One region of the Cytobacillus sp. genome, then DNA from elsewhere that is predicted to be linked to it. Evidence: a T-box and tRNA genes for the amino acid it is inferred to sense, from the RefSeq annotation. Region 1 holds a T-box; the other holds one or more tRNA genes.
What was found. The T-box of region 1 lies ahead of glyQ (glycine--tRNA ligase subunit alpha). A T-box ahead of a tRNA ligase gene usually reads a tRNA of that ligase, here a tRNA-Gly.
Positions count from the first base shown of each region.

Region 2: it encodes a tRNA-Gly, which carries the amino acid that the T-box ahead of glyQ (glycine--tRNA ligase subunit alpha) is inferred to sense. The anticodon was not compared.

Region 1 is NZ_CAXQGS010000038.1:128,144-133,886, reverse strand. Features, by position in the region: gene era (GTPase Era) at 1-70, shown strand, start outside; gene ACEQ1T_RS06035 (YqzL family protein) at 231-374, shown strand; gene recO (DNA repair protein RecO) at 405-1,160, shown strand; T-box leader at 1,243-1,428, shown strand; gene glyQ (glycine--tRNA ligase subunit alpha) at 1,545-2,435, shown strand; gene glyS (glycine--tRNA ligase subunit beta) at 2,428-4,500, shown strand; gene ACEQ1T_RS06015 (helix-turn-helix transcriptional regulator) at 4,756-5,391, shown strand; gene ACEQ1T_RS06010 (pyruvate, water dikinase regulatory protein) at 5,420-5,743, shown strand, end outside.
Region 2 is NZ_CAXQGS010000013.1:15,078-20,820, forward strand. Features, by position in the region: gene queG (tRNA epoxyqueuosine(34) reductase QueG) at 8-1,141, opposite strand; gene ACEQ1T_RS01605 (B3/4 domain-containing protein) at 1,285-1,953, shown strand; tRNA gene ACEQ1T_RS01610 (tRNA-Gly) at 2,079-2,152, opposite strand; gene ACEQ1T_RS01615 (sugar phosphate isomerase/epimerase) at 2,346-3,314, opposite strand; gene ACEQ1T_RS01620 (Gfo/Idh/MocA family protein) at 3,333-4,370, opposite strand; gene ACEQ1T_RS01625 (Gfo/Idh/MocA family protein) at 4,380-5,408, opposite strand; gene ACEQ1T_RS01630 (ThuA domain-containing protein) at 5,410-5,743, opposite strand, start outside.

The DNA of each region.
Region 1 (5,743 bases):
AGTCCAAAAAGACTGGCGGAATAAAATGTCCCAGCTCCGTGACTTTGGCTTCCGTGATGATGAGTACTAAACCCGGCCCTAATTAAAGTATTATTCATTTCTGGTTTATATGCATACAGGTGATTGACAATATTTTCGTCTCATGATTTTACAAAGACAGGCTATGATATAGATAAATGTATTGGGATAAAAGAAATTGCTAGTTGAATAACTGAAAGGTGGGGTTTTCGATGATGGATTTTACCTGGAGAGTGTTTTCCCAGACAGGAAATATTGACACATATCTTCTCTTCAAGGAGCTAGAAAAGGAAACTCAGGATATACCCGGCAGCAATGATGAAGAGCTAGCAGAAGCTGATTTTCCCATCTCATAGGTTTGTCGAAAGACAGGGATGGTGTCACAGTTGCTTGATAAATGTGAAGGCATCGTCATCAGGACAACTAACTATAGTGAAACAAATAAGATTGTTACTTTATATACCCGTGAATGGGGAAAAGTTGGTGTGATGGCACGAGGTGCGAAAAAGCCAAACAGCAGATTTGCTGCTGTCACCCAGCTTTTTACATACGGGAATTTTTTAGTTCAGCGTGGAAGCGGTTTGGGTACCCTGCAGCAGGGGGACATGATTTCATCCATGCGGTCCATTAAAGAAGATATTTTTCTGACAGCTTATGCAAGCTATATTGTCGATTTGACTGATAAAAGCATCGAGGATAGGAAGCCTAACCCATTCTTATTCGAATTGCTGCATCAAACGCTAAATTTAATAAACGAAGGATATGACCCTGAAATTCTCACAAACATTTATGAAATGAAAATGCTGAATGCTCTGGGTTTATATCCGGTACTTGATCAATGTTCTGTCTGCGGAAGCACTGACGGACATTTTGCATTTTCTATCCGGGAAAACGGCCTGATTTGTCACCGCTGCCTTGATAAGGATCCTTATCATTTTAAAGTGTCGCAGGCGACAATTAAGCTGCTTCGCCTGTTTTACTTTTTTGACTTGTCCCGCCTCGGCAATATCTCTGTCAAACCTGAAACCAAAGCTGAATTGAAAAAGATTATTTCTGCCTATTATGAAGAGTATTCAGGCTTAAACTTGAAGACAAAAAAATTTTTGAATCAAATGGCAAAGTTCAATGATTTAATGAAATGAGTTTCTTTATAAGCATAGCGTTTCGGCTTTTGTTATTATTGACAATTTAAATCCATTCCGCTATGATTCAAATTAATAAAATATAATTGCTGTGAAGGAAAAGAGTACTTAACATTTTCTAATTAAAGCGAACCCGGGATAGTGGGAGCCGGGCATAGATGGTTAAGGAAGGGCGTTCCAGAGCAATATTGTCTATTGACAACAAAAGAGGCTGCAGTCAAAAGCGCAGCAAATAGGGTGGAACCGCGGGTAAACTCTCGTCCCTATGCCATTGGGCATAGAGACGGGAGTTTTTTATGTTCACAGAAAGGCGGAAGCGCAATAGGTAGGCAGCTGCTAAGTCCATAAAGCTTTACTTTAAAACAAATAAGAAAGAGGTGTCCTATGAATATTCAAAACATGATATTAACACTTCAAAAACATTGGTCTGAACAGGGTTGTATCTTGATGCAGGCTTATGACACTGAAAAAGGGGCAGGTACAATGAGCCCGTATACATTTTTAAGGGCGATTGGACCAGAGCCTTGGAATGTGGCTTATGTAGAGCCTTCACGCCGTCCGGCCGATGGGCGCTATGGAGAGAATCCAAACCGGCTTTATCAGCATCATCAATTTCAGGTGATCATGAAGCCATCGCCGGATAATATTCAGGAGCTTTATCTTGATTCATTGAAAGCGTTGGGCATTGATCCGCTTGAACATGATATCCGGTTTGTAGAAGATAACTGGGAAAATCCTTCTCTGGGCTGTGCAGGCTTAGGATGGGAAGTTTGGCTTGATGGCATGGAAATAACGCAGTTCACATATTTCCAGCAGGTAGGCGGATTGGAATGTAAGCCTGTATCTGTTGAGATTACATACGGAATTGAAAGGCTCGCATCTTACATTCAGGACAAGGAAAATGTGTTTGACCTTGAATGGACTGACGGGTTTACGGTTAGAGATATTTTCCTGCAGCCTGAGTTCGAGCATTCGAAATACACATTTGAAACGTCTGATCAGGAAATGCTCTTTAATTTGTTCAATATTTATGAAAAAGAAGCACATAGACAAATGGATGAAGGACTTGTGCACCCAGCATATGACTATGTATTAAAATGCTCCCATACTTTTAATCTGCTTGATGCAAGGGGAGCGATTTCTGTAACAGAAAGAACAGGCTATATCGCACGATGCCGAAATCTGGCCAGAAAAGTAGCCAAAACTTTTTATGAAGAGAGAGAAAAACTTGGCTTCCCAATTTTAAAGGATAAGGAGGAAGGATCTCATGAATAAGAAAGATCTTCTGCTGGAAATTGGACTCGAAGAAATGCCTGCCAGATTTGTCACTAATTCAATGAATCAGCTTTCAGATAAAGTGAAATCATGGCTTTTGGATAAGAAAATATCTTTTGACGAGATCAGCGCCTTCTCTTCTCCACGCCGTTTGGCTGTTCTTGTAACGGGAGTAGATACCGCCCAGGAGGACATAAATGAGGAAGCGAAAGGACCTGCAAAAAAAATCGCTTTAACCGAGGATGGAGAATGGTCTAAAGCTGCGGTTGGATTCAGCCGGGGCCAGGGGGCTTCTGTTGAAGATATATTCTTTAAAGAAATTAATGGGGTTGAATATGCCCATGTCAGCAAATTTATTAAAGGGAAAGAAACAGCAGCCCTGCTGCCGGAACTCCAGCAGATTGTTACCTCGTTATCATTCCCAAAGAATATGCGCTGGGCAAACCAGGAACTGCGTTTTATCAGGCCGATCAAATGGCTTATGGCATTATTCGGAAATGAAGTCATTCCTTTTGCAATCACGAATGTTCAGACTTCAAACCTTACTAGGGGCCACCGTTTTCTGGGTGAAGAGATTGAAATTAACAATCCTTCTGATTATGAAAAGTCCCTGCTGTCTCAATATGTGATAACTAACCCTCAGGAAAGAAAAAGTGCTATTCTATCACAATTGGAAAAAATTGAAGAAGAGAATGACTGGGTGATCCCTGTCGATGAAGATTTATTGGAAGAAGTAAACAATCTTGTTGAGTACCCGACAGCATTATATGGCCAGTTTGAAGAGGAATACCTGGAGCTTCCGGAAGAGGTTTTAATTACTTCCATGAAGGAACACCAGCGCTATTTTCCGGTAAAATCCAAAGAGGGTAAGCTGCTTCCTTACTTTGTTACTGTCCGAAATGGATCACATGAACATTTGGAGAAAGTGGCTAAAGGAAATGAGAAAGTATTACGGGCAAGACTTTCTGATGCAGCTTTCTTCTACAGGGAAGACCAAAAAACGGAAATTGCGGTATCGCTGGAAAAACTTAGAAACATTGTTTACCATGAAGAAATTGGAACTCTTGCTGAGAAGGTGGACCGTGTTCGCCAGCTGGCAGCTAAACTGAGTGAGAATCTTCATTTCAGTGATGAAGCAAAGGCCGTGACAGACCGGGCTGCTGAAATCAGCAAGTTCGACCTTGTTTCGCATATGGTTTATGAATTTCCTGAGCTGCAAGGTTTTATGGGGGAAAAATACGCCATGCAAAAAGGTGAAAAGGAAGCTGTGGCGCGTGCAATCAATGAACATTATATGCCGCGCAATGCAGAGGACCAGACGCCTGCAAGTGATGCTGGTGCAGTACTGTCTATTGCTGAAAAGCTGGACACAATTGTGTCTTCCTTTGCAATAGGGATTATCCCAAGCGGCTCACAGGATCCATATGCTTTAAGAAGGCAGGCAACGGGTGTGATCCAGACTTTATTGGCAAAAAACTGGGATTTGAAACTCGAAGAATTGATTGCATTATCTACTGAGTCTGTTCTTAATTCTCAGATTGGAAAGAAATCAAAAGGTGAATTAATGCAGGAACTGGTTTCTTTCTTTAAATTAAGAATCAAATATATGCTCCAGGAAAAGGCAGTGCGCTATGACTTAATTGAAGCTGTTTTAGGCAGTGAAATCGGTTCCGTGCCTTCACTTGTAAAAAGAGCTGAAGTATTGGAATCCCAAAAGGATGCTGAAGGTTTCAAGGAAAGCATTGAAGCTCTTAGCCGAGTTATCAACATTGCTTCTAAGGCTGAGAATAAAGGTGACATAGATAGCAGCTTATTTGAAAACGAATACGAAAAAGCTCTGTTCAACAAATATTTGTCAGTGAACGAGGAATTAGGAAAAGAGGTTACAGAAGAAGCTGCCTTTAACCTGCTAATAAGCATGAAACCTGAAATTGATCAATACTTCGAGCATACTATGGTTATGGATGAGAATCAGGAAATTCGCAGCAACAGGCTGCACCAGATGGCAAATCTGGCTGATGTGATAAAGGAATTTGCAAATATGAACGAAATTATAGTTAAGTAACGAGCTTAAATTTTGCGTTTTATGCTGGAATAGGATTAAATTTTAAGAGGGAAGACAGCTGCTATGGCTGTCAGGAAAGAGCCTGTTATATTGCTGACGGGCTCTTTCATATTTTGCACATATCAGGTGAAGTAAAGAAAACTATATATGAAACACATCTTTTCATTTATGACAAATAGTATATAATAATTATATAAAAGTATAACCTTATTTTAGTGGGAAATGAGTGCCATTAGCATACCTTTTTCAGATTAGGTGGTGAGGAAGATCGAATTAAATAAAAGGCAGGAAAAGATCATAGAAATCGTAAAGGAAAACGGGCCGATCACTGGTGAGAGTATAGCGGAACAGCTAAACTTAACCAGGGCGACACTAAGGCCGGATCTGGCTATCTTAACGATGGCAGGCTATTTGGATGCCCGTCCGCGTGTAGGCTATTTCTATACAGGGAAAACCGGGGCACAGCTGTTGACAGAAAACCTTCAGAAGCTTTATGTAAGAGATTATCAATCCATTCCTGTAGTTGTTAATGAAAATGTATCGGTTTATGATGCAATTGTGACTATGTTTCTGGAAGATGTCGGCACGCTATTTGTAGTGGACCAGAGTTCACTGCTTGTAGGGGTTTTGTCAAGGAAGGATTTGCTTCGGGCAAGTATTGGCAAGCAGGAGCTTAATTCCATCCCTGTTAATATCATTATGACAAGAATGCCTAATATTACAATGTGTGAAAAAGATGATTTGCTCATAGAAGTTGCTAAAAAGCTGATTGAAAAGCAAATCGATGCCCTTCCTGTTGTAAAAAAGACGGAGAAAGGGTTTGAAGTTAACGGCAGGATAACCAAAACAAACCTGACAAAAGCATTCTTGGCCCTGGCCGGAGAAAAGTAGCAAAGTAAGAAGGAGATGGTGTTGAAGAATGGAAAAATTGCCGATCATCTACGTCGTTTCGGACTCAGTGGGAGAAACGGCTGAACTTGTAACAAAAGCTGCCACGAGTCAGTTTAATGGCAGTGATATATTTATTAAACGCTTTCCATATGTTGAAGAAAAAGTACATATTGATGAAGTCATATCGCTGGCAAAGCTGGATAATGGGATGATAGCCTATACAATGGTTAAGCCGGATATGAGGAAATATATTAACCAGAGGTCTGCAGAAGAAGGGATATATGCTTTTGATATCGTCGGCCCTTTAATGGATCAAATCCAAAGAGCCTGCGGCATTACTCCGCTCTTTGAA
Region 2 (5,743 bases), on a different contig from region 1:
TCCCTCATCATTGTTCTATAAAACTTAAACCTTTTTCAATCTCAGAAACGACCCCTCCGTCTTTTTCCTGCTGCAACGCCTGTTCCAGGGCAGCCAGTGATTTCTCACCGCCAATTTTCCCGAGTGCCCAGGCAGCCGTTCCACGGATCACCGGCCGAGGATCTTCTGTCATGACTTTAATCAGATCTTCTACAGCTGTTTCGTCTTTGTAGTGAGCCAAGGCGATAATGGCATTTCGCTGGATCGGCTTTTTCCCTCTCCAGGAGCCTGAAACCGGGCCATATTTTTCTTTAAATTCCCGGTTGCTGATAAATAGGAGCGGCCTTAAAAGCGGCTTTGCCACTTCGGGATCCGGCTCCATTTCTTCGTGCAAATGAAAATCCTTGCCTTTATTTTCAGGGCATACAGTTTGACAGGTATCACACCCGTACAGTCTATTTCCCAGTTTTTCCCTATACGGCTCTGCAAGAAAGCCTTTTGTCTGTGTCAAAAACGCGATGCACTTCTGTGCATCAAGCTGACCTCCCTGGATTAAAGCTCCAGTCGGACAGACGTCAACACATTTATTGCAGCTTCCGCATCTGTCTTCCATTGGTTTATCCGGTACAAAAGGCAGGTTCGTTATCATTTCTCCGAGATAAACATAGGATCCGAATTCTGGTGTAATAATGGAACAGTTTTTGCCGCTCCAGCCAATTCCGGCACGCTGCGCTACAGCCCGGTCAACCAGTTCACCTGTATCCACCATGGATTTGCATAACGCCTCAGGGATTTTTGATTGGATGAAGCGCTCAAGCTTTTGAAGACGTTCCCTCAGGATATGATGATAATCTTTACCCCATGAAGCGCGGCAGAAAATTCCTCTTCGCTCACCTCTTTTGCTGACAACTCTGACCTTCATTTTGGAAGGGTAAGCAACAGCAATTGAGATAATGGATCTGGGTTTGTCCATTAGCAGGCCCGGATTCACCCTCTTCTCAATATCAGGCTCTTCAAATCCTGATTGATATTGAAGTTCCTGCTGGCGAATCAGTCTATTTTTCATCTCATCAAAAGTGCTGGCTGCTGTAAAACCGATTTTATCTATGCCAATTGTTTTGCTGTATTCAATAACTTCCTGCTTGAATTGGGAAAAATCCATTGTATAACCTCCTTTCGTGAAAATTTAATTTATATGAAAACAAGCTGTATCAATGCCGGTGATAGATACCGGAAAGTCTTTAATTTATTGAATCACCGCTTATTATGATAAACTATTTTAAAGTAATTTTGGAGGTGGAAAGCTTGGAAATTACGATTGCTCCCGAGTTGTGCAGGTTATTTCCCCAATTTAAAATTGGATTCATTACATATAAAAATATAGAAGTCGGACAATCTCCTCAAATGGTAAAGGGCAGACTCCAATTATTTCAGGAATCAATTTATTTTGACTTAGAGGACAAGAGTGTTACAGAACTTGAGGGGATCAAGGAATGGAGACAGATTTTCAAAACAGCAGGCAAGGATCCAAATCGGCACCGTCACTCTGCAGAAGCACTGTACAGAAGAATTAAAAAACAAAATTATCTGCAGCCGGTCAACAGCTCCATAGATATTAACAACTTCTTTTCCCTCGAATATCAAATACCGATTGGCGTGTATGACGCCGATAAGCTTTCAGGTAATCTGACTATCAGGTTAGGCAAAGAAGGCGAAGAATATAACGGTTTAAACGGAAGACCCAACTCACTTGCCAATTTAATTATTAGTGAAGATGCGGCAGGGCCATTTGGCAGTCCGTTTGTCGACTCAGAAAGGTCAGCGGTGACAGAGCAGACTAATAATGCCGTTCAAATCGTTTATTTGCGCCCTTCTCTGGAAATGGAAAAGGCTGAAAAAATGGTTGATTCTTTAATGAACATGTACACTCAAGTACATGGCGGAGAAGGAGCCTCTAAGGTAATTGGATGTTAAACAAGTTTCTAAAAAATCGAGTGGTATCCTCGGATGCCACCCGATTCTTTTTGCTTAATAGCCAAGGAAAATGAAAAAACGCAATACCTCGTTCTTTTTGAACGAAACACTGCGTTGGCTATGTATGGAGCGGGTGAAGGGAATCGAACCCTCATCATCAGCTTGGAAGGCTGAGGTTTTACCACTAAACTACACCCGCATTTGTGTATTTATATTTAATCAGCAATGAAATTATGACTAAACCCTATGTCGATTTTTATCAACAGAAAAAATAAACATTGTGTCGAATCAACTATTTAATAGTACTAAATTCAGTCAGAATGGTCAACCCCATTTGAGAAATTTGTCGAAAATACAGGGAAGGATTTTAAAATCCTCCCCTGCTAAAATTGTTACATCCACCACATTTCTGAAGGCTGCTCTTCGATTAAGATCGATTTAAGGTTTCTGACTGCCCTTGTAAATCCTTCTTCTATAGACATAAGCGGATCTTCATGCTCAATGCTGACAACATAATCATACCCAAATGTTCGCAAAGCGCTTATCATATCCGACCATTCCTGCAGCCCGTGTCCGCACCCGACTGACCTGAATGTCCACGCTCTGGTCTGAACATTTCCATATGGCTGCATATCTGTTAAACCGTACATATTAACATTTTCCTGATCAATATAAGTATCTTTTGCATGAAAATGATGAATGGCATTTTCTTTTCCCAATATTTTTATTGCCGCCACAGGGTCGATTCCCTGCCACCATAAATGGCTTGGGTCCAGATTGGCTCCAATGGCATCACAGGTTTCTCCCCTTAATTTTAGAAGTGTATAAGGAGTATGCACAAGGAACCCGCCATGAAGTTCAAGACCAATTTTCACATTATGGTCTTTTGCAAATTGCCCGGCTTTCTTCCAGTAAGGAATGAGTTTCTCCTCCCATTGCCATTTCAGCACTTCTCCATACTCATTCGGCCATGGAGCGACCGGCCAATTCGGATGCTTGGCCCCTTCCCCATCACCTGCAGTACCGGAAAAACAGTTAACAACCGGAACATTCATTAAGCTGGCTAACCTAATCGTGTCATATAAAACACGGTCCGATTCCTCTGCAAATGCTCTATCAGGGGAAATCGGATTGCCATGGCAGCTGAATGCGCTGATTTCAAGCCCTCTTGATAAAATCTTGTTCAGATAATCATCCCGGAGTTCTTTGCTTTCTAATAGCTCGTTCAGGCTGCAGTGAGCATTTCCGGGATATGCTCCCGTTCCGATTTCAACAGCCTTAAGCCCAGCAGCTTTCACATGATCAAGCATTTCTTCAAAATTCTTCTCAGCAAATAAAACGGTAAATACGCCGAGCTTCATAAAATCTCCTCCTTGCTTCTAAAATATTTCTCTTCTGCCCATTTCACTGCTTTTATAAATCGCATCAATAATTCTGGTTGTCTGCAGTGCTTCTTCTGCTTTAACTATGAACTCTTCTCTCCCCAAACAGCTGTCAATAAAGTTCTGTGCCTGCGCCAAAGCATAGTCATCCTCACCCGGCAGCCATTCTGGGCGTGTATTAAGGAGCATTCCATGTTTTGATTGGTTCAAACTGAATGGGAATAAATCAATTCCTCCATTCTGCCCCGAAAGGCTGAGGCCTTCATCATCCCCTTCGATATTGGCCGACCATGAGGTTTCAAAAAGCAAGGATGCGCTATTTGCAAATTTTATGTAAGCAGTCACATGATCATCGACATGAAAGGATTGATGGTCAAAACTTCCCCATAGATTCACCTGCCCAGGCATTCTGCTCAAAGTATTATAAGCTGTACCGGAAACCTCGGTTTCCTCGGGGTTTCCTAGAAGCCAAAGCGAGAGGTCAAGCAAGTGGCACCCATAATCAATCAAACTTCCTCCGCCCTGAAGTTCCTTATTAGTGAAAACACCCCATCCCGGTACCTTTCTTCTTCTCATCGCTCGTGCCCTGGCTGCAAATGGAAGGCCAATTTCATCTTCTGAAATGAGTTTTTTGGCAGCCTGAGCCTCTTTCATAAACCGGTAGTGGTAGGCAATGGCCAAAACCTTTCCCGACCTGTCTCTGGCCTCTATCATTTTCCTGCATTCATCTGCTGTCATGGCCATCGGCTTCTCACACAATACATGCAGCCCAGCCTCCATCGCAGCAACCGTAAGCTCTGCATGAAACTTGTTCGGTGTACAAATAACTACAGCATCAGCTTCATTGAATACTTCTTTATAATCTGTAAAAACGCTTCTAATTCCAAACTTCTTTGCAGCCAGCTGTGCAGTATCCTTATTCACATCGCAAATAGCCGTAATGGAAGCACGATCCGATAATTTTAATATAACTGGGATATGCCTGGACTGGGCTATTCCGCCAGCACCGATAATTCCAATCCGAAGTTTCTTCATGAATGCACCTCAATTAATTTTGACAATCTGCTTTGTTTCGCTTGACTGCAGCGCAGCAAGTATCACTTGGAGCGACTTCATTCCCTCGGTACCAGGAATCGCAGGCTCCTGTTCATTTAAGATACTTTCAACAAAATGATCAATGACGCCTGAATTCTTTTGTCCTCCTTCTTCATTTGTCTGAATCCCGCCGAGTTCGTACTTTACTGTATCACCGTTTGCATACTGAACAACGAGAGAATGCACCGGATCATCCTCTAATCTCAAAATTGCTTTTTCTCCATATATAATGGTGGAATTGTCTTCGTTAGAGACATAAGACCAGCTTGCAGCCAATGTACCGATTACACCGCTTTCCGTTTTCAAGACGCATACCGCTGTATCATCGACATCTGCACCAAGCTTGGCACTTGTTTCTACAAATGCTCCTGCCTCAGAGAACTCTTCTCCCAGCAGATAACGCAGCAAGTCGGTCTTATGTACACCAAGGTCGCCCATGGCGCCAATAAAAGCCTGATCTTTTTTGAAGAACCAGCTTTCTTTGCCATCTGCACTCCATCCCTCCGGCCCGCCGTGGCCAAAAGCCGACCGGAAACTATAGATTTTTCCTGCTTCACCTTTTGCGATCAATTCCTTTGCTTTTTTATGAGATGGTACAAAGCGCTGATTATGAGCAATCATTAATTTCTTTCCATTCTTACGGGCTGCTTCAATCATGTCCTGTGCCTCTTCCATAGAAGTTGCCATTGGCTTTTCACATAAAACATGCTTGCCGGCGTTTAATGCGGCAACAGAAATGGGTGCATGCAGATAATTCGGGGTGCAGACACTCACAGCATCTATATCCGGATTAGCCAGTAATTCTCTATAATCGGTGTACACCTTCACCTCATAAAGATCGGCAAACACATGTGCACGCTCTTCATTAATATCACATACCGCTGCAATGACAGCCCCGCTGTTTGCATGATATTCAGGCATATGCCGGTGCTTGGCTATACTTCCGCATCCAATAATCCCAATTTTGAGTTTTTTCATCTTAATTTTCCACTCCTTCTTGATTCACTCTGATTCTCTCCAATGGCTTTGCATTTCCATAGACCGGTACGGGAAAATCAGCTGGCTTAGCCCACTTAACTGCATTTTTAATAACCTGCTGAACATCCTTATGATAATAAGTTGGATACGTTTCATGTCCTGGGCGAAAATAAAAAATTTTCCCTTTTCCACGCCTGTATGTACAGCCGCTCCGGAAAACTTCCCCTCCCTCAAACCAGCTCACCATTACAAGTTCATCCGGCGCAGGGATATCAAAATGTTCCCCATACATTTCTTCTTTTTCAAGTTCAATATATTCTCCAAGTCCTTCTGCA